3 regions of the Saccharophagus degradans 2-40 genome follow, and region 1 is predicted to be linked to each of the others. Evidence: riboswitches for the same ligand, from Rfam matches in the RefSeq annotation. Region 1 holds a riboswitch; each other region holds the start of a gene.
What was found. Region 1 has a riboswitch for thiamine pyrophosphate ahead of thiD (bifunctional hydroxymethylpyrimidine kinase/phosphomethylpyrimidine kinase). Riboswitches for the same ligand answer to the same signal wherever they lie in the genome.

Region 2: linked by a shared signal. The riboswitch ahead of SDE_RS07620 (FAD-dependent oxidoreductase) and the one ahead of thiD (bifunctional hydroxymethylpyrimidine kinase/phosphomethylpyrimidine kinase) in region 1 are both predicted to bind thiamine pyrophosphate.
Region 3: linked by a shared signal. The riboswitch ahead of SDE_RS17805 (TonB-dependent receptor) and the one ahead of thiD (bifunctional hydroxymethylpyrimidine kinase/phosphomethylpyrimidine kinase) in region 1 are both predicted to bind thiamine pyrophosphate.

The regions. Positions count from the first base shown of each region.
Region 1 covers NC_007912.1:447,916-457,675, reverse strand. Annotated here, with positions in the region: gene thiC (phosphomethylpyrimidine synthase ThiC) at 1-1,457, opposite strand, end outside; gene thiD (bifunctional hydroxymethylpyrimidine kinase/phosphomethylpyrimidine kinase) at 1,528-2,376, opposite strand; TPP riboswitch at 2,469-2,584, opposite strand; gene SDE_RS01940 (hypothetical protein) at 2,756-3,172, shown strand; gene SDE_RS01935 (TolC family outer membrane protein) at 3,333-4,697, shown strand; gene SDE_RS01930 (hypothetical protein) at 4,740-5,567, opposite strand; gene SDE_RS01925 (GspE/PulE family protein) at 5,702-7,480, opposite strand; gene argE (acetylornithine deacetylase) at 7,609-8,772, shown strand; gene SDE_RS01915 (glutathione S-transferase family protein) at 8,810-9,487, opposite strand; gene SDE_RS21065 (TetR/AcrR family transcriptional regulator) at 9,655-9,760, shown strand, end outside.
Region 2 covers NC_007912.1:1,872,751-1,882,510, reverse strand. Annotated here, with positions in the region: gene xseA (exodeoxyribonuclease VII large subunit) at 1-1,130, shown strand, start outside; gene SDE_RS07625 (monovalent cation:proton antiporter-2 (CPA2) family protein) at 1,196-2,944, shown strand; TPP riboswitch at 2,961-3,061, shown strand; gene SDE_RS07620 (FAD-dependent oxidoreductase) at 3,052-4,236, shown strand; gene thiS (sulfur carrier protein ThiS) at 4,229-4,456, shown strand; gene SDE_RS07610 (thiazole synthase) at 4,459-5,268, shown strand; gene SDE_RS07605 (hypothetical protein) at 5,304-5,588, shown strand; gene SDE_RS07600 (hypothetical protein) at 5,592-6,005, shown strand; gene SDE_RS07595 (ABC transporter ATP-binding protein) at 6,002-6,805, shown strand; gene SDE_RS07590 (sulfite exporter TauE/SafE family protein) at 6,821-7,681, opposite strand; gene SDE_RS21245 (hypothetical protein) at 7,809-8,171, shown strand; gene SDE_RS07580 (hypothetical protein) at 8,377-9,306, shown strand; gene SDE_RS07575 (nucleoid-associated protein) at 9,355-9,760, opposite strand, start outside.
Region 3 covers NC_007912.1:4,333,933-4,343,692, forward strand. Annotated here, with positions in the region: gene SDE_RS17775 ((2,3-dihydroxybenzoyl)adenylate synthase) at 1-1,438, opposite strand, end outside; gene SDE_RS17780 (isochorismate synthase) at 1,431-2,696, opposite strand; gene SDE_RS17785 (4'-phosphopantetheinyl transferase family protein) at 2,967-3,695, shown strand; gene SDE_RS17790 (TonB family protein) at 3,734-5,029, opposite strand; gene SDE_RS17795 (hypothetical protein) at 5,041-6,045, opposite strand; TPP riboswitch at 6,545-6,651, shown strand; gene SDE_RS17805 (TonB-dependent receptor) at 6,728-8,872, shown strand; gene SDE_RS17810 (YkoF family thiamine/hydroxymethylpyrimidine-binding protein) at 8,931-9,182, shown strand; gene pnuC (nicotinamide riboside transporter PnuC) at 9,179-9,760, shown strand, end outside.

The DNA of each region.
Region 1 (9,760 bases):
ATGGCACAACCGTACCAGCCAATCATGGCCGCACCAATACCCGAGGTAATATGGTCGTAGCCTGGGGCGATATCGGTAGTCAGCGGCCCCAAGGTATAAAACGGCGCTTCACCACATTCGCGCAATTGCTTATCCATGTTTTCTTTGATCATGTGCATTGGTACGTGGCCTGGGCCTTCAATCATTACCTGCACATCGTGTTTCCACGCAATTTTGGTAAGCTCGCCCAGTGTTTCTAGCTCGCCGAATTGCGCTTCGTCGTTGGCGTCGGCAATGGAGCCTGGGCGCAAGCCATCCCCCAAAGAAAAGCTCACATCGTAAGCTTTCATAATTTCGCAAATGTCTTCGAAATGGGTGTATAAAAAGTTTTCGCGGTGATGCGCCAAGCACCATTTAGCCATAATCGAGCCGCCGCGCGACACAATACCTGTTACCCGTTTAGCGGTAAGCGGCACATAGCGCAACAGTACACCGGCGTGGATTGTGAAGTAGTCAACCCCTTGCTCTGCTTGCTCGATGAGGGTATCGCGGAAAATCTCCCACGTTAGATCTTCGGCTACGCCATCTACTTTTTCTAAAGCTTGGTAAATAGGTACTGTACCAATGGGCACTGACGAGTTGCGAATAATCCACTCGCGCGTTTCGTGAATATTTTTACCGGTGGACAGATCCATAATGGTATCGGCACCCCAGCGCGTGCCCCAGGTTAACTTCGCCACTTCTTCTTCAATAGATGAGGTAACCGCACTGTTGCCGATATTGCCGTTAATTTTTACTAAAAAGTTGCGGCCAATAATCATTGGCTCTAGTTCGGGGTGGTTAATATTTGCAGGAATAATTGCGCGGCCGCAGGCCACTTCAGAGCGCACAAATTCTGGTGTAATTTCATCTGGGATGTTTGCGCCAAAATGCTCGCCGGCATGCTGCTGATCTAACACGCCTTGCTCTTTGGCTTGCTGCCAGCTCATATTTTCGCGAATGGCAATATATTCCATTTCTGGGGTAATAATGCCGCAGCGCGCGTAGTGCATTTGCGTTACGTTTGCGCGCGGCTTGGCTTTAAGGGGCTGGCGCTGGTGATTAAAACGCAAGGTATCCAAGCTTGCATCGTGTAAGCGCTGCTGGGTAAAAGACGAACTTTTTTGTTGCAGCACTTCGGTGTCACCGCGCTCGGCTATCCAAGCGCTGCGCACATCGGGCAAACCTTGGCGCACATCTATTTTTACATTGGGGTCGGTGTACACACCAGAAGTGTCGTAAACACGCACGGGTGGATTCTGTTCGCCACCAAATTCCGTTGGCGTTATAGATAAATTAATTTCGCGCATAGGTACGCGAATATCTGGGCGACTACCCTGCACGTAGATCTTTTTAGAATTTGGAAACGGCGCAATGGATTGACTGTCTACCTGTGCGGTATCACTCAAGCGTGGTTTTTCTAATGTATCGGTTGTCATGAGGTGTCTCTCTCGCGTAACGAAATGAATGTAATTTGTTTTTTAACTAAATCTTTTTGCTATCGTCTTTTTAATGATCGGTTTGGCCTAAATGCAGTTGCTGGCTTGAAGCACTGTTAGCACCGTGACATATTGGCCCACTACCCTGCGCCAATTGCCAGCCCACAGCCCCCTGCAAAGCAGCGCTTATGTAATTTTTAGCCGCCTCTACCGCTTGCTCTAAGGGCTGCCCCTGTGCAATACCCACCGCAATAGCCGCTGCTAAACTGCAACCTGTGCCACGGCTGTTATTGGTTTGAATTTTGGAGGAAGAAAAACGCGCTTCGCCATGCGGGGTAACTAAGTAGTCGGATGCGCTATTGCCTTCGAAGTGGCCGCCTTTTAACAACACAGCACCACACCCCAATTGCAATAAGGCCTGCGCCTGCTCGCGCTGCTGGGCTTCGCTGGTAGCTAGCGGCGCATCCAATAGAAGTGCAGCTTCGTGTAGGTTGGGGGTTATGAGCGTGGCTAAAGGTAAAAGTGATTCGCGATAAGCGCGTACCGCCGAAGGCGGCAGTAATACCGCACCGCTAGAGGCGTTAAGTACGGTATCAACCACGACTGGAATCGCCCCGGCTAGCTGCTGCACAAAGCTCACCACAGCGGGCAATGCCTCGGCGTGGCCGAGCATGCCAATTTTTATGGCACCTAACCTAGCCGGCAAAAAGCCCTGTGCGGCCGCCGTAAACTGCGCGCTTAATATATTGGCAGGTACGGGGTGAATGGCGGCAACACCCAGCGAGTTTTGTGCTGTAACAGCGGTAATGGCCGTGGCACAGTATGCGTGCAGAGCCATAGCTGTTTTGATATCCGCCTGAATACCAGCGGCGCCAAAAGAGTCGCTTGCGGCAATAGATAAAATAGCGGTGGGTGTCATTCGATATACTCAGCACGTGTTGCAAGTACACGGTGAGTAAACAAGGCAGAGTTCGCGCGAGGAGGCTCGTGTGGTAAACGGGCAGAAAACAGCGCCAAACTCTTCTCGTTCCCTACGCCGGTACTAGCCGGATCAGGTCAACGGGTTTTTCTCAGCCTGTTTTGCACGCAAATAAAGCACACAAAAACTAGCACCCCGACAAGAATGACGCCCAGTGTAGGGAAGCTACCCACAGGTGTAAAGGCCCAGACGGCGATTGGCACCACACGCGCTATACTGGCCTATACTTAGGTGTTGATTCCGCTTCGCCAATACTAAACAACCCGTTTCGCCCTCGGCAGCGCAACAACAGAATATTTAATTACCCAACCAACGCACCATGGCAGACAAGCTTCTTGCACAATCGGGCTTAGCGCACCCCTTCGCTAAACCCACCCCCTCGCCTAGGCCTTCGGTAATTTACGAAGGCGTGGGTCGCGTGGTGCCCGCCCCCACAGCCACACCCGGCATAGAAGAAACACGCTACACCCCAAGCGTGCGCACGCCACCGGTTACCTACGATTTTTCGCCGAGCAGCCTGTTTAAGCGCCAGTTATCATTTACGCCCCCTGCGCAATTGCAAAATGTGTTTCAATTCGTGCAGCAAGATACATCGACACTGGCTAGCAACACAGCGACTAAAACACCGCTTACCTACGAGCATGCAGAGCCCGCGGCCCTGAAGATTTTTAGGGAAATATCAAATAATGGTGAAAGCAGGCAACAAAAATTCCAACAAGTGAATCTTTTTGTGTAGTTCGCGCGTCCTTTAGGGTGTAATTCTGAGTAAGTGCCTCCATAACAAGGCTTTGTCGATTTTTTGCACCTTCTCGTCTTTCAATTCACGTTAAGATGCTAACTATTCAGCTAGAATGCGTACTTATTACTCAGGGCCTAAACAACAGCAAGGATCAGTAATGAACAAGTCTTTACAAAAAATTATCGCGCTCGCGGCCTTTGGATTTGCCGCCGCAGCTCAACACAGCCAAGCGGAAACGCTGGCCGAGATATACCAGCAAGCGCTCGAGAACGATCACTCATTCTTGGCTGCCAAAGCGGCGTTAGAAGCGGGCCAAGAAAACAAAAACATTGGTCGCGCAGGTTTGTTGCCACAAATAAGTGCCGAAGCGAGCTGGGCAGATAGCGAAAATACAACAACTGAATACGATATAAATGCTACCCCAACAGAAACCAGCACCACACAAAACAGCACCACTACCGGCTATAGCGTTTCCCTTAGCCAAACCTTATTCAACCTTGCAAGCTGGCATACCTATAAGCAAGGTAAAGCTAGGGCGCAAATTGCTGAGGTTAACTATGCTGCCGCCGAGCAAGAGGTAATAGTGCGGGTTGCTCAAGCTTATTTTGATGCATTGGCTGCGGTAGATAATTTCGATACGGCTAAATCTGAAGAAGAAGCGCTTAAACATCAGTTAGAGCAAACCAAACAACGCTTTGAAGTGGGCCTAACCGCCATTACCGAAGTGCACGAAGCGCAAGCCGCTTTCGACTCTTCAACCGCAACCCGCCTAGCTGCTGAAGGCCGCTTAGGTATTGCATTCGAAGCCTTAGAAGTTATTACGGGTCGCCCTTACCGGTCGCTCAACCCAATGCGTGCAGACTTCCCTGTAACGGCACCAGAACCTGCCGATCGCAACCAATGGGTAGAGTTTGCATTGGCAAATAACTTTGATTTAAAAGCAGCGTCACTTAATGCCGAAGCCGCACAGCAAAATGCCAAGGCGCGCAGAGCGGATCACGCACCAACGCTAACTGCAGGCGTAAGCTATTCGGATAAAACCACCGAAATAGGTAGTGGGTTCGAAACAAACCCAGAAAACCAAACCCTTAGCCTTACTTTAAAAGTGCCAATTTATGCCGGTGGCGCCACTCATGCTTCACGTCGCCAAGCCAATGCTCAAGCGTGGGAATCGCGCGAGCTTTTCAACAAAGCGCAGCGAGATATTATTCAGCAAGCACGCTCTAACCACTTGGAAGTAATGACCGGCGTGGCCACTGTAAAAGCGCGCAAGCAGGCTATTACCTCTAGCGAGAGCGCCCTGCGCGCAACGCAAGCTGGCTATGAGGTAGGCACACGCGATTTAGTCGACGTACTAAACGCACAACGCAGCCTATTCCGCGCCCGCCGCGACTACTCCGACGCACTCTACGCTTACGTAGTTAACACCCTCAAACTAAAACAAGTAGCGGGCACACTTTCTACTGCAGATATAGACGCATTGAGTGGCTGGTTGGATACGGCAAAAGAAGTGCAATATTAACCAATCGCTAGCTGCTAATCGTTAATCACTAGTAGTTAGCGATTAGCGTTTAACGATTGATAAATATTGCAACTCCACCCCTACTTCCTTAAACAACTTCGGTGTGTTCGCATCGAAGTTGTTTGGTATTAGGTTGCGTATTACTTTGGTGCTGCTGGTTTCGGCCATTAGGCGTAGGCTGGTAACGGGGATTGGGTTGGCTTGGTGGGCGTTTACTGGGGTTTTGTTGTAGTTCACTTCGCTAAAACGGGTTAGCTCTGCGGCGGGGATAAATATATGCAGCCATTCGTCGGTTTGTTTTTTTGCATCTAACGACAGCAAATAATCGGCATTAAACGTAGGGGTTTCTACACTTTCTGCGCCTACACCAACCAGTGCTATGGATAAATGCACTTGGCCATCATCAAGTTTTTCTAGCTGTGCTTTGGGCACTAAATCATCGTAGGTTTTGGCTATTTCTTTGCGGCTGGGCAGGTTGCTAGTTTCGCTGTTTATGCGTAGTACCATTTCAATACCGGCCACATTGGCGAAGGGCACGGGTGCGTACTGTGCGGTTATGCCGTTGGCGTGTTGATGGTGCCAATCGCCGTATTTTTTTATCAACGTGGTGGAGTACTGGTGCTCGCCGTGATTGAGCGCGGGTTTTCTATCTATGCGATACATACCCGATGGAAATTTTAAGCCTGCGAATTCGTCGGGGAAGTTCGCCACATGGTTCCAACCGCCTAACAGGTTAGTATTTTTGTTAAACAGCACCTGCGCATTTGCAATGGGCAGTGCTTTGCGGTGCTCTTCTACAGTTACATTCGGGGTAATTTGCGACTGCACCACGGCGGGGTCTATTTCCACAGAGCTGCAGGCCGCTAACATTGCCGCTGCTAACACTCCAAGTGTACAAATCCTGCTGGCACGCTTCATGTTACTTACCTTTTTATTATCTCAAATATTAATCCAAGCATTAATCCGACCATTATTCCGGTTTAATTACCGACCTGTTTCGCAATTTATTTTTCCGGCGGTGGTGCTACGCGCAGTACTTCTGCCACGGTTGTCATGCCCTGCGCAACTTTTTGCGCGCCCGAAAGCCGCAGTGTGCGCATGCCTTCGCGCATAGCTTGCTGGCGCAATATGGCAAGATCGCAATGATCTCCTACCAATTGCTGCACCGATTCCGACATACCCAATATTTCGTAAATGCCTTGGCGGCCAAGGTAGCCGGTATTGCGGCACTCTAAACAGCCTTCTGGCTCAAACGTTTTAGTGGGCTTGGCGACTTTCCAAGGTTTAACCATGCCTTCCCAATCTTCGTTGGAAATGGTCGATTCTTTTTTGCAATGCGGGCACAGCGTGCGCACTAAGCGCTGCGCCATTACGCCAATTAATGTGGCGCGCAACAAATAACTCGGCACGCCTAAATCTAGCAGTCGCGTCATGGCCGTTGGCGCGTCGTTGGTGTGCAATGTGGATATTACCAAGTGGCCGGTGAGCGCAGCCTGAACAGCCATTTGCGCGGTTTCTAAATCGCGAATCTCACCTACCATAATTATGTCGGGGTCTTGTCGCATAAGTGTGCGAATGCCCGCAGCAAAATCTAAACCTATATTGTGCTGCACTTGCGTTTGATTAAACGCGTCCTCCACCATTTCTATTGGGTCTTCAATGGTAGACACATTCACTTCGTCGGTTGCCAACTGACGCAACGATGAATATAACGTGGTGGTTTTACCCGAGCCGGTAGGCCCAGTTACCAGCACAATGCCGTGCGGCTTATTAATCATTTCAGACCAGCGTTTGTAGTCGTCGCCCCCTAGGCCCAAGTCTTCAAAGCTGCGCAGCAATACTTCTGGGTCGAAAATACGCATAACCAATTTTTCGCCAAACGCGGTAGGCATGGTAGATAGCCGCAACTCGGCTTCGCTGCCATCTGGGCGCTTGGTTTTAATTCGGCCATCTTGCGGCTTGCGCTTTTCGGCCACATTCATGCGGCTAAGAATTTTAATACGACTCACAATCGCCGTTGCCACCGAGGCAGGGAATTCGTAAATATTGTGCAGCACCCCGTCTATGCGAAAACGCATGCGGGTTATTTCGCGGCGCGGCTCAATATGAATATCGCTGGCGCGCTGATCAAACGCGTATTGCAGTAGCCAATCTACAATATTCACAATGTGCTGATCGTTAGCTTCTGGGTCTTTGAGTGTGCCCAGCTCCAACAAATGCTCAAAATTGGCAATGCCGCTGCCGCGACCTTGGCTGGCACCGGTTTGAGCGCCCGATATAGAGCGCGCCAACGAATAAAACTCTACCCGATAACGCTCGACATCCGAGGGCAAGGCAATAACGCGGCGGATATCGCGGCGCACTAGCTGCTGCAACTGCTCTATCCACTCGTTGGCAAATGGTTGGGTTACTGCAATGACTACATAGTCGGCTTTTACATCTACGCACAGCAAGCCGTGGCGCTTGGCAAACTGGTAGGACATCACCTCGGTTACATCCGCTACCGGCACTTTCATTGGGTCTATGTGGTAAATCATCAGCTCGGCTTTATCGGCCAGCCACGCAGTGAGGCGCATTTCATCCACAACTTTTTCGTGGTTTTTCTGATCGGCCAACTGCTGCGTGCTAAGGTACACCAAGGGGTGCATGGCAGTTTGTTCGCGCGTACGATGTGCCCCCATTAACACATTGGCATCTTCTTGCTTAACAATGCCATCGGTTACAAGATCCAACAGTGTGGATCGCAAATCTAATACGCGGTCGACAGATAATTTAGCGCTCATAACAACCCTTAGGGTTTTTATTCAGTAATTGGATTATGATTAGAAGGCTGCTTTAGCCTCAATCGATTGTAGCGGTTTTCCCTAAGAAGCTCTAACACCGTATCACTTTGCAAGGATCTACGTGAACCATGCCCAATATTGCGCCTAGCGACGTCACTGTTTTTAAACAACGCCTGCAACAACTTATCGCCACCCCATCCATTAGCTGCACGTCTGCCGAATATGACATGAGCAATAAAAGCGTGGTGGAACTATTAGCTCAATGGTTTGAAGATTTGGGCTTTAAAATAGAAATTTTGCCGGTAGAAGGCTTTGCCGGTAAATACAATTTACTGGCAACGCGGGGCACTGGCCCTGGCGGGTTGGTGCTTAGCGGGCACACCGATACCGTGCCCTGCGACCCCAACCGCTGGCAGCAGGACCCATTCCAGCTAACCGAAAAAGAGCAGCGCTTTTACGGCTTGGGCACAACCGATATGAAAGGCTTCTTCCCTGTGGTGTTAGCGGCATTAGAAGGCTTAGACCTTAATAAGTTGCAGCAACCGGTAATGATTTTGGCCACCGCCGACGAAGAGTCATCTATGTGCGGCGCGCGCGCACTGGCCGCGCTGGGCAGACCCAAGGCGCGCTGCGCGGTGATTGGTGAGCCCACGGAATTAAAACCAATTCGCATGCACAAAGGTATTATGATGGAGAGCGTGCGCGTACAAGGGTTAGCGGGGCATTCATCCAACCCAGCACTTGGCCACAACGCCCTCGACACCATGACCCAAGTACTTAACGAGTTAATTTTATTTCGCAGCGAATTACAAAGCCGCTACCAACATGCGGGTTTTGATATTAACGTGCCTACACTCAACCTCGGCTGCATTCACGGCGGCGACAACCCCAACAGAATATGCGGTGCCTGCGAACTGCACTTTGATTTGCGCGCCCTACCGGGCATGAGCAACCACGATTTACACGCAGAAATAGAAAAGCGCTTGCAAGCAATTGGCGACAAAAACCACACGCCTATCAGTTTAACACCGCTGTTTCCAGGCATCGCCTCATTCGAAGAGCAAGCCGATAGCGCACTGGTTAAAGCCGCAGAAAGGCTAAGTGGCTACCAAGCCGAAAGCGTTGCCTTTGCCACCGAAGCACCGTTTTTACAAGACTTGGGCATGGAAACAATCGTGATGGGGCCAGGCACCATCGACTGCGCCCACCAACCCAACGAATATTTGGCTCACGATCAAATTCAGCCCGGCATTAATATTGTGCGCGGGCTGATAGAGCAGTTTTGTTTTTGATAGGGGCCAAAGCTGGTTAACTTGGGCCAAAAACTAGCTAAGCAGCATTACTTACCGATTCAATAAACGCCGGGGTATAAGCCTCGGCTTCGCTGTTTATAGCCTGCCAAATCGGGTCTTGCTGGTGCGCTTCGATATACGCCGACAGGTATTGGTAATCCGAAAGGGGTTTAACTAGGTGCGCCAAAGGCAGAATTGAAAGCGCTGTAATATCTGCCAAGGTAATCGCGCCGCCCAACAAAGTTGGTTTATCGCCACCCTCGCCTGCTACAGCTTTAAGTTGCTGCTCTAACTGGGTGTAAATAGTGGCTATGCGGTAAAGTTTATCTTTTGCACGGTTATCGGTTGCTGGCGCCTTACCCTGAAAGTTATCGATTAACATCTCTAACACCGGCGCAATTAAGTAGGTATCTAGCACTCTATCCCAGTGGCGCACCTGCGCCGATGCGTTTGGCTCTTTTGGCACAAACTGATGTTTATCCACAGCACGCTCTATCGCCTCCACCACAAGTGAAGACTCACTTACCACACTGTCATCTACCTCTAACACCGGTAACTTTCCCAGTGCAGTTAAGCTGCGCAAGGCCGCTCGCTGCTCGGGAATAAACGGGTTTACCTGAATCAACTCAGCATCTATTCCATAGTGTTTAGCTACGTAGAGCACTTTTTTAGAGAAGGGTGACGTAGGCAAATAATGTAATCGCAGGTTACTCATAGCACTGTCCTTAATCTTGAGGCGGGTTTAGCCAACACGTTAAAGCTGGCAAAAGTGAGCAATACGCTCGTGTAAAAGCTCATATTGCTATAAAAACAATATAAACTGACTAGTCAGTATAAATATTAACTTTTCCCTGTCAACACCGTTCAAGCTACAATTGCCCAATGAACTCATCACCCGCACCCACTAAACGCTCAACCCCCAACCGGCTAATGGATGTGGCGCAGGCCATGTTTGTTAAAAACGGCTACCACGGCGTAGCGGTGGATA
Region 2 (9,760 bases), 1.4 Mb from region 1:
GCAACCAGCAGGTAAAATTTCGCCCAAAAGCGGGCGATAAAGTGCTGCTGCGCGCCCGCGTAAGCCTGTATGAGGGTCGCGGCGATTTTCAGCTTATTGCCGAGCACATGGAAGAGTCTGGGTTTGGCCTATTACAACAGCGTTACGAAGCCCTAAAAGCACAGTTACTAAATGAAGGCCTGTTTAACGAGGCAGATAAACAACCGATTCCCACACTGCCAAACCATATAGGCATTATCACATCGCCCACAGGGGCTGCCGTGCGGGATGTACTATCGGTATTACAGCGCCGCTTCCCCAGTATTCCGGTAACGGTGATCCCTGCCCCTGTGCAAGGGGATGACGCGCCCGCAAAACTCATACAGGCAATAGACATTGCCGAGAATTCAGGCCTTTTTGATGTGCTTTTGCTGTGCCGCGGCGGCGGCTCGATAGAAGACTTATGGGCCTTTAACAATGAAGCGCTGGCGCGCCGCATTTACGAATGCGATATACCCATTGTGAGCGCAGTGGGTCACGAGGTAGATTTTACCATTGCCGACTTTGTTGCAGATTTACGCGCCCCCACCCCTTCGGCTGCGGCTGAACTGCTGTGCCCAAACAAAACAGATATCGACCAATTGCTACAACATTTTGCCAAGCAGCTTAAACAGCGCCTACACCAGCGTTTAAGCCAATACGCTCAGGCAGTAAATCACCTGCGCACAAGGCTAAAGCACCCTGGCGAGCGCCTAAATGCGCGAGCGCAACAATTGGATCAATTAGAAATTCGTCTTACCCGCGCCATACAGTTGCGCTTACAAAAAGACGGCACCACACTTAGAAACCGCGAGCAGCGCTTAACCCAGCAGCACCCTCAAAAGTTGCTTGCGCAGCATCAAAAAGATCTCGCAAAACTTCGCTTACAATTAAACCAAGCCATTAGCCGTTTGCTAGATAAAAAAACAGACAGACTGCAAAGAGCCGTTGCACTGCTTGATATTGCTAGCCCCCTGGCAACCCTTAAGCGCGGCTACTCCATAACGACTAAGGCTGACGGCACGGTTATACGCACGCCGGCCGACACCCCAAAAGGCGAAACCATTCATATTAAGCTTGCCGAGGGTGAACTATCCGCAAAAATTAACTAGTTAAATACTAAGCTAACCACAAACAACTAACACGTTGATACAGGAACACAACATAGGCGTATATGATGGAAGCAGAACACACATCGATGACCATTCCCTACCTGTACGAGACCATCGCCTTTTTACTTACCGTTGTTATAGTTGTACCCCTATTTAAACGTATAAAAATGAGCCCTATTCTGGGCTATTTAGCCGTAGGAGCTATTATTGGCCCTTACGGCGCAGCTGTTATTCACGATGCTAACGCCGTACAACACTTCGCCGAACTCGGCGTGATAATTTTACTGTTTACCATCGGTTTAGAGCTTTCATTTGCGCGCTTAAAAAGTTTCTCCAAGCTTATTTTTGGCTTGGGAGCGGCGCAAGTATTAGTAAGCGCAAGCATAATTAGCGGCTTAGCATTTTGGTGGGGCAATACCATCGAAGCGGCCGTTATTATCGGCTTGTGTTTGGCGCTTTCTTCCACTGCCATGGTGATGCAGATTTTGCACGAGCGCAGCGAAAGTGCCACCACCTATGGTCGAGCAAGCTTTGCCATTCTGCTCTTTCAAGATTTAGCCGTTGTCCCTATTTTAATTTTGCTCACCATACTCGGCGATACATCCAGTGGCGATAGCAGCCTATGGCTAACGGTGGGCAGCGCCCTTTTAAAGGCAGCCATCACTATTGGCTTTATTATTTTTGTGGGCCGCTTTTTGTTGAGTTTTTTATTCCGCCACGTCGCCCGCTTGCGCAATATTGATGTGTTTACCGCCCTTATGCTGCTGGTTATTCTCGCCACCTCTGTGATTACCGGCCTTGCGGGCTTATCTATGGCACTGGGTGCATTCCTCGCCGGCTTATTGCTCGCAGAAACCGAGTTTCGCCATCAAATAGAAAGCGAAATCGCCCCGTTTAAAGGCTTATTTTTAGGCCTGTTTTTTATGGGCGTGGGCATGAATTTAGACCTGGTTATGGCCTTCGAGTACGGCGTATGGGTTGTATTATCGGTTGTGGGTTTACTAGCCTTAAAAGCAACCATTGCCACACTATTTGCACGCTTATTTGGGTTAAGCTGGCAAGATGCGCTGCGCACAGGCTTAATTGTTTCTGAAGCCGGTGAATTTGCATTTGTGGTAATTGGGCAGGCAACCTTAAGCTACCAACTTATTGAACCTAATATTGGCCAATTTATGGTGGTAGTTGCCGGCTTATCGATGATTTTCACCCCATTTCTTGCCATGTTTGGCAAGTGGCTGGCCGATAAATACAACCTGTCACAAACCCCTAACGCTGCGCCCGATGCACTGCACGACCACATAATAATCGCGGGGTTCGGCCGCGTTGGGCAGGCAGTAGCACATATTCTTACGCAACAATCCATCCCCTACATTGCGCTCGACACTAACGCAGATGAAGTACGGCGCTTACAAAAACAAGGCGCACATATATTTTTAGGCGACGCCAGCAAGCAGGAAGTGCTGCATATGGCCAGTGTAGATAACGCCAGCGTGCTGCTTGTTACCATGGATGACTCCCACGCATCCATTCGCACAACCCATGGCGCACGCCAGCATCATCCAGAATTAAAAATTGTGGTGCGCTCCAAAGACGAACAACATTCAACAGCACTACTACACGCAGGCGCCAATCAAGTTGTGCCAGAAACACTAGAAGCCAGCTTGCAGCTATGTGCACACACACTTCAAGCATCGGGTATGAGTCGCGAAGAGGCTACAGCCTGTGTAGAAATTGAACGTTCAGAAGCTTACTCACGCTTGCTGCACGAGGCCAAAGCCATTGGCAATCAAAACCCCGCTTGCGACAAACCATAGCAAGCAGTAGACTTCGCTCACTTTGTCGGGGTGCCCCATACTTCTCTTGGGGCTGAGATTAAACCCGTACGACCTGATCAGGCTAGAACCTGCGTAGGCAACAGCATATGAATACCTCCTTACATAAACGGGCCGAATCGCCCGTGCACGCAGCCATTGCCGGTGGCGGCCTAATGGGCCGATTACTTGCGTGGCGCCTTACTGCTTTGGGCCATCGCGTATCTTTATTCGACGCGGGCTCGCTTTCTACCCCTCACAATGCAGCATACACTGCAGCAGCCATGCTATCGCCCATGAGCGAAGTGGTTGTATCTGAGCGGGCAATTTATGACATGGGGCTGCACTCCATGACACTGTGGGAAAGCTGGCTGGCAGAGCTACCAGCACTATTTAAGCACCTGTATAGCAAGCGCGGTAGCGTTGTTGTGGCCCACCCACAAGATGAGTCGGAATTACTTCAGTTTCACCAAGATTTGCAGCACCACTTGGGCGCGAACAATCAAAGCCAGTGGCTTGCCCCGCACGAATTAGCCCAACTCGAGCCTGACTTACATTTTAGCCACGGTTTATACCTCCCCAACGAAGCGGCGTTAAATAACCGCGTGTTTCTCGATAAGTTACTCGAATGGCTTATTGACCATAATGTACAAATACACGCTAACACCCCTGTGCGCTTTGCGCCCGAAGCACAAATAGACAACATAGATGCAAGCCAATTTGATTTATGGTTTGACTGCCGTGGCGTTGGCGCAGGTAAAGAAAGGCAAGTGCGCGGGGTGCGGGGTGAAGTTATTTGGGTAGAAACCGACGAAGTAAAACTGCACCGCCCTATTCGGCTTATGCACCCCCGCTACAAACTCTATATTGTGCCTAAGCCTAACAATCAATTTATTGTTGGCGCCACCGAAATAGAAAGTAATGATAACTCGCCCATGTCTGTGCAATCTGCGCTGGAGTTATGCAGCGCCCTGTACACGCTCAACCCCGCATTCGCCGAGGCGCGCATAGTAGAAATGGACACAAATTTACGCCCCGCGCTAATCGATAATATGCCCTGTATTACCTTGGCACAAGCTAACTCAAGTAATCGTACGCCAGTCATTCAAGCCAATGGCTTGTACAGGCACGGTTATTTATTAGCGCCAAGTGCGGTGGAATACGCTTTACAACTAGCGGGCCTAGGCAGAGCTAAATCACCATTTGCCAGCCACTTTAATCGCCGCACTTTAGACGCATATACAACAAGCCCTACAGCTATTCAAACACCGAAGGCACTCGCACTGTATGACTGATTCGACCCACAACGACAATATTCAAGTGAGCGTAAACGGTACTATTACCCAGCTTGCCTCTCAAGCGACACTGGCGTCACTGGTACAAATACATAACCCAGATGGCCTACCTGTAGCGGTAGCCGTGAATGATGAATTTGTACCCCGCAGCCAGTATACAGCTACTCAGCTAACCGCTGGTGACACCATCGATATAGTTAGCCCCGTGGGAGGCGGCTAGTCATGCATGATATTCAAGACCCTTTGAACTTATACGACACCGCTTTTAGCAGCCGTTTTCTGTTGGGCACGGCCCTGTACCCATCGCCGCAATCCATGCTAGATGCCATTGCTAGCTCGGGCTGTAATATCGTTACACTGGGGCTGCGCAGACAAAACCCCAGCAACCGTGACGGCCAAGCCATTTGGGAGGCGATTCAGCAAACCGGCTGCCACCTACTGCCTAATACGGCTGGCTGTAAATCGGCTAAAGAAGCCATTACCTTAGCGAATATGTCGCGCGAGATATTCGACACCCCCTGGATAAAACTCGAAGTCATTGGCGATGACTACACTCTCCAGCCCGACCCTTTCGCGCTAGTAGAAGCGGCAAACGAGCTTATATCCCAGGGTTTTAATGTTTTACCCTACTGCACCGATGACCTTATGGTTTGCCACAAATTGGTAGATGTAGGCTGCAAAGTGCTTATGCCTTGGGGCGCCCCTATAGGCACCGGCCAAGGCCTACTTAACCCCTACCAGCTTAAAACACTGCGCGAACGCTTGCCGCGTATTCCGCTCATAATAGATGCAGGCCTAGGGGCACCATCACAGGCGGCGCAAGCCATGGAAATGGGCTATGATGGCGTTTTACTGAATACCGCTGTCGCGAAAGCAAGTAACCCCGCGGGAATGGCAAAAGCATTTGCTCTGGCAATTGAAGCAGGCCGCCAAGCATATAAGGCAGGCCTTATGGTTAAACGCCAAACAGCCAGCGCCAGCACGCCAACCGTAGGCCAGCCCTTTTGGCACCAACCTTGTAATCGCGGTTAAACAGTGGGGCACACACACCTATACTGATGGCGCCCATGACCGACAATACTCCGCTCTCGCCTAACGAGAGCAAACCCAAACAAAGCCTAATTAAACGCAAGCTAGGCGGGCTTAAACGCAAAATAGACACGCGCATTCGCGAAAAAGCGATAGCGCGCGCAACCACACGTATTTATCTGCATGGCAAAAGGCCAGAAGAATACGATGCAGACTTGCTCGAAGTTATAGTAAAGGAAGAGGAAGACAAACTAAAAAGCGAGCTGAAAGACAAAAGCATCATTATGCTACTGGCCGCACTTGGCTTGTCTTTTTGGAGTTAAACCGTGATTAATTTCTTTGCCAAATCGGTTGCTGCCACTTACGTATGGAAGCGTTATAAAAAAATTATTATTTCCACTGCTGCCCTATTTCTAGGCTACTTCTTAATTAACGCCATCCACCACGACTTTTTGGAATACCAAAAACTATCTGGCAGCGGTCAACAATTACTGTTTAGCTATATACTTAAATGGTTAGCGCTTGGCGCAATAACCGCGCTCTACTATTACATTAATATTCACAACCGCATCAAAAACGCAAAAGAGCCCTTAACCAAAAGCAGCAAGCAACAGGCGAACTCAGCCAAAAACAATAAAGCAGAAAACCAAACAGAAAACAGCCCAGACCCATTCGCCGATATTAGAAAAAAAGAAACCTTACGCAGCCGTGCAGACATAGAAATGGATAAACGAAAATGAGCGTAACACCACCTATTTTGGAAGTGCGCAACGCGCAAGTTTATCGCCGCAACACCCAAGTTTTTAACAACTTAAACCTCACCCTAGAGCAAGGCGAATCTGTTGCGATTATTGGCCCTAACGGCGCGGGCAAAACCACCCTGCTAAAATTAATTAACCGCGAAATATACCCCGTAGTACAACCAGACAGCCATCTAAAACTTTTTGGTGAAGAGCGCATTAAGGTGGACATCCTGCGCAAAAAAATGGGCACAGTTTCATTCGAGTCACAAATAAAACACGATACCCTAGCCAATGGTTTAGAAGTGGTTGTTTCGGCATTTTTTGGCTCGGTTGGTATTCACAGTCACCACCAAGTTTTACCTCAACACAAAGCCGCAGCAATAAAAATAATGCAAGAGCTTGGTATCGCTCACTTAGCAGATCGCCAATACCTATTGCTTTCTACCGGTCAGCAACGCAGGCTGCTGCTTGCTAGAGCAATGGTACACAACCCCAAAGTACTTGTTCTTGACGAACCCACCAGCGGTTTAGACTTAAAATCTGCCTTTCAATTACTGGCAGATATACGCAGCCTCTGCAGCAAAGGCACAACCCTAATTTTGGTGACCCACCACATACAAGAAATTGTGCCCGAAATAGGCAAGGTAATTTTTTTAAAAAATGGGGAGATAACCCGGCAAGGTGCCAAAGAAGACCTGCTAACCGATGCAGCTTTATCCGAGCTTTACGACGTACCCATCCATGCTTCTGAGCGCGCCGGCTATTATTCTGCAGTTCCTAATTCTGCTCCATTGTAATTATTAGCCAGTCGATTAAACGGGAAACATAAAACTACTCACCAGCAGCCTTGCACCAACAACAAACAGCAAACTCGCAAAAAACACTTTTAAACGTTTTTCCGATATTTTTTTGCCAAGCCTAGCACCATAGGGCGCAACAAGCACAGTGCAAAAACTTAGTACCACTAAACCGGGTATATAGACTTGCTTCCAACACCCCCAGGGGGCATCTGCTGGCGAGTAAGAAAAAAGTAACAAAGCAATAATTGACGGCAGTGCAACTAACACCCCAAAGCTAGAAGCCGTGCCAATAGCGGCGTGGGTGCGTAACCCCAACCCTAACAACACTGGCACGCCAGTGGCCCCACCACCCACACCCGCGAGCGAAGAAGAAAGCCCTATTAGAAAACCCGCAATAGAAGCCATAACTCTAATAAGCACACCTTTAAGCGTGGGCTCCGCGTTTATTGTGTAGTGCTCAACAGCGGGTGTAATACGGTAAGTTCGCACTATGGTTATACATGCAACCAGCAACAGCACGCCAGAAAACACAAACAACAATAATCGTCCAAATTGCGCCACAACCAACGAGCTAGCAATAATGGCCCCCATTAAAATGAAGGGCGCAATCCAAAGTAGAATATTTTTATTTACGTTTCCCAATTTGTAATGGGCTCGTAAAGAAGAACATGCCGTAGGTAAAAGTGTGACTAACGATGTACCAACCGCAATGCTTATAGCACTGTTAGCGCTTACCTCCATCCAACGAAATAGTGCGTACAGGGCGGGCACAATCACTATCCCCCCCCCAACGCCAAACAAACCGGCTAAAAAACCAGCAACCAAGCCTGCGAACAGCAACACAAGAATTTGAAATAGTATTTCAGGAGGCATGCGAAACTCATCATTAGCCGTTATACTCAAACGGCAATTTACTACTGCCGACACTTACGCGGCACATTAAACACGCAACAACTTAAGAACGTGTTACGCATCTAAATAATTATACTTGGGAGTAATCATGATTAAACAAATTACCAACACTTGGGTAATTGCCGCAGCGGTATCGTTAAGTTTTTCTTACGGTGCAATGGCGCAAGAAGAAGGCATCCAAGAGCCGCCTTCAACCACCACCGCTGTTGCCGAAACAGCAGCAGTTACTTACCAATGCACTCTTCACGAAATGACTCGCCGCATAGAAATTGAATACGCCAATGCGGGCGCTAGCGTACCGTGTTCGGTAAATTATTACAAAGACACCGAGCAACCAGGTGAAGTGAATACCTTGTGGCATGCTAGCAATGTAGAAGGCTACTGCGAAGAACGAGCAGAGGCTTTTTCTCAGAAGCTTACCTCGTGGGGTTGGAGCTGCACGAATCCCTAAACCGTAGCTAACCTAGCTCGCACATTAGTCTCTCGCTAGGTGCTTACACTCGTAGGCACCCAGTTAAAACCTACGATATAACTCGATAGACCTAAACACAGCGCTACCTAACTTCCAAGTTCTAATCGCACAACGATTATTACGCCAAATTCTCCGCTATACTAGTAACTAAAGCGCCCCCGATATAGGGCAAAGGTGGATGCGGATGGAAATACACCCCCAAAGCCATATTAACAACACGCATACACTGCCATTTAAATGCTGGTGGTGGCTTCTTTTGTGCGCGCTTTATTCGCCAATTAGCTTTGCTGCCGAGCCACCCAAACCTACAATCAATATTGTGCGGCATTGCGGGTCGGTAGATGCCGAAGCAAATGTGTATGTCGACAATATCGTAGCGCTCGCCCTTTCCTACGCCCATGCAAACTATACAATCGAAAAACATGGCGCGGGATGCAGCCACCCCAGAGAAGTTACGCTACTAGAGCAAGGTAAAACCGATTTCTTTTGGGCTGGCACTACGAACGATTTAGAAAAGCGATTAATACCTATTCGCGTGCCAATATACAAAGGCATGCTGGGCTATAGGCTGCTATTGATTCGCGCGGGTGATCAGGCGCGCTTTAGCGCTGTAAACTCGCTGGAGGATCTGCGGGCATTTAGCCTTGGTCAGGGCGAAACTTGGTCTGATACCCCTATATTAAAGCACGCAGGTTTTAAGGTTATTACCAGTAGCGACCCCAAAAACTTGGCTTACATGCTAAATTCAAAACGTTTTGATGCTTACCCACGGGGAATGATGGAGCCTTGGCAGGAGCTAGTAGCGTGGTCGGATATAGACTTAGCCATAGAGCAAGAGCTGGTAATTATTTACCCAATGCCCGCTTATATATTTGTATCGCCGCTAAAAAAAGATTTAGCCGCAGCAATTGAAAGCGGGCTAGAAAAAGCAATCGCCGACGGCAGTTTTGATAAGCTATTCCATAGTGATGTACGGGTTAAAACCGGCATAGCCAATACCAAACTTAGTGAGCGCAAAAAAATCTACCTTACCAACCCAGACCTGCCTGCCGCCACACCACTTAACAACCCCGCGCTGTGGCTAAATGCCTACGACACTGGCTCCAAGCCCTAGCAATAGCCCTAGCCGCTAACCCTCGCGGCTAATGCTCACCACTAACAATTAATCACTTTCGCGTACATGCTTTAATAAACGCGATTTTAAACTTGGTGGAATATTTTTAATGGTGAGGCTATCGGACTCTGCGTCGTAAACAACGGTATCACCTAAACAGCTAGACGCAAAACTCATGCTTAAAAAGTCGTTGCGGCCACTTATGCGCACATATTGGCGTAACTTGGCTTTATCTGGAATAAGCTCCGGCTTGGCCAAAGGTTTATTTTGTTTTATAAACTCTGAAAACGGCGGTGGCGGCGTGTAGGATTCTTCTGTAGGTAATTTCGGGGCTTCTATTAACTGAGTAGAAAGTTCTTTTATCACAACTGGCTTGCCCACTTTATCTTGCTCCATGCAGTAATCCACAACTTGGGCCTTGGTGTACTCTTTAACTACATCGGGTAACTCTTTG
Region 3 (9,760 bases), 1.2 Mb from region 1:
CGGAATCTTTCATCGCTACCACGGCAGCATCTGATATGCCCGGATGCCCCACGAGCAACTCCTCAAGCTCGGCTGCAGATATTTTTTCACCGCCGCGATTTATTTGGTCTTTTGCCCTACCCTCTACAACGACGTAACCCTCTTCGGTTAACCGCACTAGGTCGCCTGTGCGGTAAAAACCATCGGGAGTAAAAGCCGTAGCATTGTGCTCGGACGCGTTGTAGTAGCCGCGAATGGTGTAAGGCCCGCGGGTGAGCAAATGCCCTACCTCGCCATTAACCACTGGCGTATCGTCGTTAGCAACAACTTTTATTTCGTCTTCACTCGAAAGCGGGCACCCTTGGGTAAACAGGGTTTTGTCTGGGCCATCGTGTAAACGGGTGTAATTAACTAAACCTTCGGCCATACCAAAAACTTGCTGTAGCTTGCAGTTAAAAATGGCCACTATTTGCTTAGCCAGCACACTGGTTAATTTTGCGCCGCCAACTTGCACCACTTGCAAACTATTGGTATCCACTCTATTTTTTTGTGCAAACTGCAGCCAAGCATTAGCCAAAGGCGGCACCAGCGCCACGGTAGTAACACGCTGTTTGGCGATAATAGGCAGCACCCTATCTGGCGCCACTTGCTCACTTAAAATGACCGTTGCGCCGGCATATAGCGCACCCAATACGCCAGCAGAACTTAAAGTAAAGTTATGCGCTGCCGGCAGCACGCACAGGTAAACAGATTCGTTGGTTAAACCTGTAACTGCAGCGCTTTCGCGCACGCTATAAAAATAGTCGTCGTGTGTACGCGGAATTAATTTAGGCAAATTGGTGGTACCACCAGAAAGCTGTAGTAACGCTAAGCTTTGGCCGTTATCCACTACCGGCAACGAAGCCTTACTTTTAGCACCCAGTTCACCAGCGCGTTTTACATCGTCTAGTGAATAAAACTCTTGCCCATCGCCGGCTACAAACACATGCTTGAGTTGCGTTAATGCACACACGTTGCGTGCCAGCGCACGGTAATCAAATCCGCCTGCATGATCGGCGCAAATATAAGCAACCGCTTGCGACTCGGTACAAAAATGTTTCAGCTCTTGCTCTCTATGCGCCGGCAATGCCATTACGGGCACGGCTCCTAGCGCAAATAAAGCAAACAGTGTTTCTACAAATTCAATTCGGTTGGGGAATTGCAATACAACGTTATCGCCCGTGCGAATACCCAACTGATACAGGCCTTGGGCCAACGCCAAACTATTAGTTTTTAATTGGCCGTAGGTAAGCTGTTTGTTATCGTCAATGACTGCAAGCTTATCTGCTACGCGACTGTCGCTTAGAATGTGAAACATATTTTTATTAAGCCATAGGCCTAAAGTGCGATAGCGGTTTGCTTCGGCTTCTGGCCACGGCGTAAATAAATTACTGGAAGAAGAAACGGCTTGCTTACACATGCACTTCCTCCTCGCTTACCTTGCTTTTGGTTTGCTTAGGCACCCGCTCTTTAACAGGCTTGACCCCAAACGCATTAAGTACCGTGTTAAATTTAGCGGCGGTCTCTGCATATTCTTTTTCTGCGCATGAACCTGCAACCACACCCGCACCGGCATACACACGCACACGATGATTAAATACTTCGGCACAACGTATGGTAATTGCCCATTCGCCATCGCCCTGCGCATTACACCAACCAACAATACCGGTAAAAAAATCTCGCGGGTACTGCTCTAATTTTTTTATCGCTTGCTTAGCGTCTGCCACTGGGTAACCACCCACCGCCGGCGTAGGGTGTAAGGCGAGCGCCAGTGCGAGCGACGAGAGCGTTTCATCATTAAGCTCGGCTGTAATATGAGTACCAAGGTGCCACATGGTGGCGGTAGACATAAGCGAAGGCGTACGCGGTACGCGCAAGCTTTTACAAAATGGACGCAGGGATTTTTCTATCGCATCTACAACAACTCGATGCTCGTATAAGTCCTTCGCCGACTGCAGTAACCCATCTGCTTTTTGAGCATCTTCGCTGGGGTTTTCGCTGCGAGCTATTGAACCCGCTAGCGGATGAATATGAATATCTTTACCCGACTTAGATAAAAGTAATTCTGGGCTTGCACCAATTAATACGCGGTTGCCCACTACTGTTGCTGGCGCAGCCGCATTTAACGGCACCGCAAATGTATAGCCCAATGGGTTTTTTACAGCCAGCGATTTAAGTGCAAGCGGAATATTTGGTGCAGACTCAAATTGCACATCCAGCGCGCGCGACAACACCACTTTTTGCAGCGGTGTTTGCTCAAAAAGAGTAAGCGCTTCGTTCACACTATTTTTAAATACTTGCCCACTGGGCACTGGCGTTATACGGTGAGCACCGGCTTGGCTTGGGTTAAACGCAATGCCGCCACTAGCATCACCACTAGCAAAAGGCATTTTTGTTTGGCGAATTACATTGTTACAAACCCGCAATGCGCTTGCGTCTTCGCCATCGAAACCTATTGCGCCCATTATTATTGGGTCGGCAAACCCCAACTGCTTAGCAATGCTAAGTGATTCTTGTGCGCGCTGGGCAATATCACCAACGCGTTCAGAAACCAATTGAGCAAACGGTGGCTTGGCTAACAGGCTGTGCGAAGGTGACGAAAAATAGAGGCTGCTGTACTGTGAATAAAGGTCGAGCAGGTCATCATAGCGCTGTGCAACATTTTGCGTAGTGTCCATTTTCGGCTCCAGGTAATTTTGATACGAAGCAACCTGTCGTTCACAGGCTGTTTGCAATTGCAGCGAGCCGCGAAAATGGCTTTAATGCCAGCTCTGCGTTCACCGCCTCAAGTGATAATGATTCTTATTAAGAATTATACTCATTTGCAGATTCTAGGCAGTGCTATTGGTTATGCTAAATCGTCAAAGTTGTATGAGACCCTGCGACTTGAAAACCACAATTAATTTTTAACGCCAAAATTTGATAAAAGTTACTTTAACTGGAACACCATGCAACTGATTGATACCTCATTTTCTGTCCCGCTGCTTGGCCAATGCGAACTTTTGCTCTGCCACTTTTACCCACAACACTGGGATGCAAACACCCCCAAGCAATATCAAATAGATGTGCCGCAATACTTGTTAGAAAAAGCGGTAGATAAACGTTTAGCGGAATATGTAGCCGGCCGGCATTTAGCAAAAACCTTATTACAAAGGCTTAATATTGGCGCGCAAGTAGAGCGCGACGAAAAAACACGCGCCCCAATTTGGCCACAAGGTATTGTTGGCTCCATTAGCCACTCGAAGGGTATCGCTGCCTGCGCCGTACAAAGGCAAACAAAAATTGCGGGCATTGGTATTGATATAGAGCATTGGACACCAGCCAAAACCGCAGCATCAATAAGTAAAGAAGTTTGGCTACCAGAAGAACAACACTTACTTAACCACATTGATTGGTCTTTCGAGCAAGCGTTAACAGTTGTGTTTTCTGCCAAGGAGGCGCTCTATAAAGCGCTGCACCCGCAGGTTGGGAAGTTTTTTGGGTTTAAGGCGGCACGATTGTGCCTGCAAAGCGGAGACAGTAATTCAGGCAGCCTATGCTTTGAATTAACAGAGCACTTACATACTGCAGTACCCAAAGGCGCAGTTTTTAAGCTTGCGTATTATTGCAGCGATGACTGGGTAGTAACAGGTATTGAGTTAGAACATAAAAAGCAGGCACAAAAAAGCCGCGATTAGAACGCGGCTTTTTTAAATATAAATTAATTTAAATTACATTAAATAGGTAAGCGATAATTTAACAACACCGAAAAGGAGAAGGTATCGCCACTAATTTCCTCTGGCATAGCGGGAAACACACCGGCCTTTTCAATTGCCTCTAACGCTTGCTGATTAAACATTTTATATTTCGATTCTGTTTCTAGCTCAGCCGCCATCACAGTGCCATTGCGGTTTATTGTTAAATAGACACGCACTTCGTCCTCTAAGCGCCGCTGAAACGCTTGGCGTGGAATAGATTGCTGCTGAATCAAGTGCTTAGATAGTTGATCGTAATATTTTTGTCTAACCAATAAACCGCCCGCATCCAAGCCTTCCATTGTTTCATCGTCGGACTCTAACTCTACTACCGTCTCTGCAGTTGTAACTGGGGCTACAACTTTAGACGCAGCAACAACTTGTTTGGGCGGCTCTGCAACTTGTTTAGGTGGTTCTACAGCTTTTGGCTCAACTTGCTTCGGCTCTAGCTGCTTTTTCTCCTCTTGTTTTACAGCCTCTACCATTTGGGACGCAACAGGTTTGTCCGCCACTTTTGCCACAGGCTTTGGCCGCTCAACCGGCGCAGGCGCCTTTTTAGGAACAACAGGTGTTTGCACAGGGGCTTTAACCAGTGCAGCTTTTACCACTTCGGCTTTGGGCTGTACTTGCTCTACCGGCTCTGGCTTAGCAGGTACTTTTGTCCACGCGACAATTTCTTCTCGGCGATCGGCACTTGGCGTAACTGCATTAAAGCGTGCCAACAAGGTTTTATCTATAACTGCAGGGCTGAGTAAGCTAGCCTTTAAATTAGATGAAATAGGCACGTCACCAACCCAACATGCGAGCAATAAACGGAAAAAGTCACCCGATTTAATTACCCCTAATGCCACGCCATTAACGCTTACTTCCATGCCTCTATCTGGGCGGTAATCAAACACAATTCGGTCGCCATCAATAAAGCGGCCTTTAAACATTTTATTAAACTGGGCTAGGCTTTCTAATTGTGCTTCTACCACGTCAGATGTATTGCTTACCGTCATGCTCTCTAGCCACATAGTGACAAATCTGCGCTGCGATAATCGCTTTGTAGTAACGCGAATCTCCATTCGAGCAGGCGTGTCTTTCTCGAGTAACGGCGCGGCTTCAATGGTGGGCGAGCTCGTATACAACACAGCCAAAAATTGCTCAACACTCAATGCATGGTAAGCCGCCACCCCATTTACTTGATTAGCATGAGTAGAGGCAGATGCCCCCCAAATAGACAACGCCACCAATATAAACGGAATGTAACTACCCTTTAACTTCAACACATTCATAATAGGTTTCTTTATTGAGCGATTAGAGACTTCTTAAATAAAAACAATTCAGGCTTAGAAAGCGAAGAAACATCAAAGATAAACACATATTCGGCTTGATCATCCGCTTCGGGAATTGTGTGCCAGTAGTCTTTATTAAATAATGCAAAACGCTGGCTGCCGGCACGTACTTTTTTGGTAAGCATATATAGATCGTCACCTAAGTAATCCATATCGCTTTTACCAAATGAATTTTTTGCTACCAACTCTACTTCCACTAAAGGTGCAGAATCGATTTCACCTTTAGCCTTATCGGCTTCTAGCTCGGCAATATAGGTGCGCGCGTAACGTATATCTTGTTCGCTCGCGTTTGATAAGTAGGGCCAAGTACCAACCCCTGCCGCTTGCTCAGTTGGCTCTTTAGCTTTAGGAGCCTCGGTTTTAACGACTTGGGTGTTAGCCGCTTCCGCTTTAGCAGCCACTGGCGTTGCCACCTCTGCCGCTTTCGCTGGTGCAGATACACTTTGCGCAACTTGCACATTAGTAGAGGCCGCTACTTTTTTACGGGCCAATTCATCGCGTTTACTGCTTAGCTCACTAATAACAAATTCCAAATCTTTCTGCTGTTTAGTAAGGTTTTGATAAGCCTGCTCGGCTGCAGCCACAGATTGCTCAGACTCCTCTTTGCGCCCGGTGTAGCGCTTAACGCGCGCCTCAAAACGGTTGTAGCGAATAGAAGCCAATACCGATTCACGCATTGCGGTTTCATCTGGGTTTGTTTCAGCGGCAAGAAGTTTCGCTTTCATTTCGCGCTCAGCCTCTACTAGGCTTTGCGTCGCCTCTTCCAAACCTTCTGCATGGCGAGCTAAATTCGCCTGCTCATCGGCTAACACAGCAGCAGCGGCATCAACTTTCTTAGTGAGTGCAGCAAGCTCTTGTTGCTTTTGTTGCAGTGTTTGACTTAATACTGGGTCTGGCGCGGCATTTACGGTTGATATCCACACAAAAAATATGCTGCTCAGGACGAAGCGATACATTGAATTCTCTCTAGCTAGGGGGTTCATTTAAGGCGGCGCAAGATACCACAAGATCAAAATTTGTGCAGCGACCAAAGTAGTATAGAAAACATTCAAATACGTACAATTAGAAATAACGTATGCATTTTATATGTTTTACCGACCTAAAAACGTACAAATACGCGCCAAAAAGGGATGTTAATCACACTTTCTTAGTAAAAAGCGTTATTGGCGCCAAATTCACCACCTATGCTAGCAGCCAACGCCGCGAAGCAGTATCGGCCAAATGGCTTAGGCCAAATTTTAAACAGGTACTACCGCGTATATCACACTTGGCTGCGAGGATAATAATTCTAGGAAGTAATACTGGCGCAACATGAACATGATAGTCCGCCCTAAGGCAAAACGGCGCCGTTTACACCCCAATATAACCACGCTCATTTTGACGTCAGCCCGCACCCTCTTTGGCCCTAAGCTGAAGCGAAGAATTCAAAAACTGCCCTAAGTGCGCTATGATTCGCGCGCTCCTTAGGGGAGGCTGCGAAGCCTGAGACTAGTACTTATGTGCTTATACCCTTCGAACCTGATCCGGTTAGTACCGGCGTAGGAATAGGATAAAAACTATAGGCAACTTAACAACTTCGAAGTTGCTCCCCCACGCATACAGCCGGGCCCTTGATCTTACCAATATAAAGGACCTGACATGAACACCTGCTTATCCCGTTTTTCTCTCACCAGTTTATCGCTAGCCGTTGCTCTTGCTAGCCAAACCTCATTCGCCAACGACAAATTAGAAGAAATAATTGTTACCGGTGAATTGCGCGATGCAAACGCACTAAGCGTTGCCAACAGTGTATCTATCGTAAATGCCAGCACACTGGCTGCGCGTAACACCCAACACCTAGAAGACGTATTCAACTTAGCGCCCAACGTTAACTACTCCACTGGCGCATCCCGCGGCCGCTTTATTTTGATTCGCGGTATCGGCGAGCGCAGCCAGTTCGTAGACCCAGTTAACCCATCCGTGGGCGTAATGTTAGACGGTATAGACATGACCGGCATTTCCACCGGTATTACCGCGCTAGACACTAAACAAGTGGAAATATTTCGCGGCCCACAGGGCACACTATTTGGCGCAAATGCGCTGGCAGGCTTAGTAAACGTTGTGAGCAACGATGTAAGCGACGCTCCCTCAGGTAAAATTAGCGCTGGCTTCGGTACCTATGGCGCTTTTGATGCAGGCTTAACACTTAGCAGCCCCATAAACGACGTTGCCGGCTGGCGCGCAGCGGTGAAACAAACCAATAGCGATGGGTTTATTGAAAACACCCACCTCGACCGCAAAGACACCAACAACATTGACGAGTTTAGTGCTAAAAATCTGCTTACTTTTGATTTTGGCAAAAGCCTCGCCATGCGCTGGGTTACCTACTACATAGATGTCGATAACGGCTACGATGCCTTCTCGCTCGACAACAATCGCAAAACCTTATCCGATGAGCCCGGTCACGATCGCCAAACCACCCTAGCTACTGCATTGCATACTACTTACAGCGGCTCAGATATGATTGACCTGGAAGTGGTTGCCAGCGTGGCGGAATCTGAAATTGAGTATGGCTACGATGAAGATTGGGCCTACCGCGACATTTGCCCAATCGATTCCGAATGCGAAGGACAGCAATACTCCACCACGGATAACTACGAGCGCGACAACAGCAATACCGCACTCGATGTGCGTTTAATTTCGAAGGGCGATAGCAAATTTGCTTGGGTTGCTGGTGCCTATGTACGCAGCCAAGATGTAGAGCTTACCCGCACTCACGTTAATAACGATTCCACATACGACTTTTATTCTCTACCTCGCGTACCCGAAGTCACCCCGTATACTAGCGATTACACCACCACCAACTCGGCAATTTACGGTGAAGTACGCTCTACCTTAAGCGCGACGACCACCTTAGTGACTGGCCTGCGCTTAGAAAGAATTAGTTCGGATTTCATCGACAGCAACGGCAGCACATTTAACCCAGGCGAGACGCTCTGGGGCGGTAAAATGGCGCTAGAGGTGCAAATAAGCGATCACGAAATGGTTTACGGTTTAGTGTCGCGCGGATACAAAGGCAACGGCTTTAATACTGAAGTTGACTTAGAAGAAGAAGATAAGACCTTCGATACCGAAACCATGGTGAACTTCGAGCTGGGTACAAAAGGCCAATGGCTAGACAATACCGTAACGGGCCAATTCGCGTTGTTTTACCAACTGCGTAACGATATCCAAGTGAAGCAATCTAACGCTTACGAGGAGGATGGTACCATTCAATTCATCGACTCCATTAACAACGCAGCTGAAGGCGTAAACTATGGTGCAGAGATGGAACTGCTGTGGAGCCCTGTAGAAAACATCACCCTATTTAGTAATGTAGGCCTATTGCAAACAAGCTTTAAAGAGTTTAGCAATACCAGCCATGTCGATGGTACCAAAGATATGGACGGCCGCGATCAACCCCATGCGCCAAACTACCAATACAGCACTGGCGCTACTTTTCAATTTGGCGATCTGCTAAGCGCGCGCTTTGAAATAGAAGGCAAAGATGACTTTTATTTCTCTGCCAACCACGAAGAAAAAGCAGGCGCTTACACTTTGCTAAACGCGAGAATTGCTTATCAATTAGATGAGATTGAATTTGCGCTATGGGCTAAGAATCTTACAGACGTTACAGTAGAAACGCGTGGCTTTTACTTTGACCACGAATTTGGTAACGACCCGCGTAAGTTTTACGCCGCCGAACCTTACAGCCAGAAAGGCGCGCCACGCACTGTTGGTGTAAGCGCCAGTTTAAGCTTTTAACAAATAAACACAGCTATGTTTACCCGCAATTGCGCGGGTAAACATGTAGAGGTAGCACATGAAACTAACCGCAGAAATTACCCTGTACCCACTGCAAGATTATTATTTAGATATTATTAAGGCCACCATCGATCAAATTAACACCTACACAGGCGTTGAGGTAAGTACTGTTCCAACCGCAACCATTATGGTGGGCGAATACGAAGACGTAATGCGCGTAATTAATGATATAGTGGCGTGGAGTTTTGAAAAATACGGCAAATGCGTATTCGTTACTAAATTTATTCCTGGTTACAACGCTTTCGAATGACAGATTTTTTTAACCAAGCCATTACCGGCCTGCTGCAACAATCGCCTATAGAGCACATTGCAGTGGGCCTTGGCTTGGCATACCTTATTTTAATTATGCGCCAAAATGTGTGGGGCTGGCCCTGCGCACTTATAAGTACCGCTCTATTTACCTATGTGTTTTGGGATGTTTCCTTATTTATGGAATCTCTTTTAAACGTGTACTACATGGGCATGGCGGTATATGGCTTTTGGAACTGGAACAGAGCGTCAGCCGACCAGCCCACATTACCTATTATTACTTGGCCTTTAAAAACACACGCCCTCGCTTTAGGTGCTATATTTATTTTAAGTGGGGCTTCTGGCTATTATTTAACAACAAATACTACAGCTGCGTGGCCCTACTTAGATTCCTTCACTACTTGGGGTGCAGTAATTACCACGTACATGGTTGCACAAAAAGTATTCGAAAACTGGTTGTATTGGCTAGTAATTGATGCGGTGGCCCTGTACTTATACATTGATAGAGGCTTGTACCCTACAGCCCTACTCATGGCGGTATACCTTATCCTAGTAGTGGTAGGCCTTATAACTTGGGCT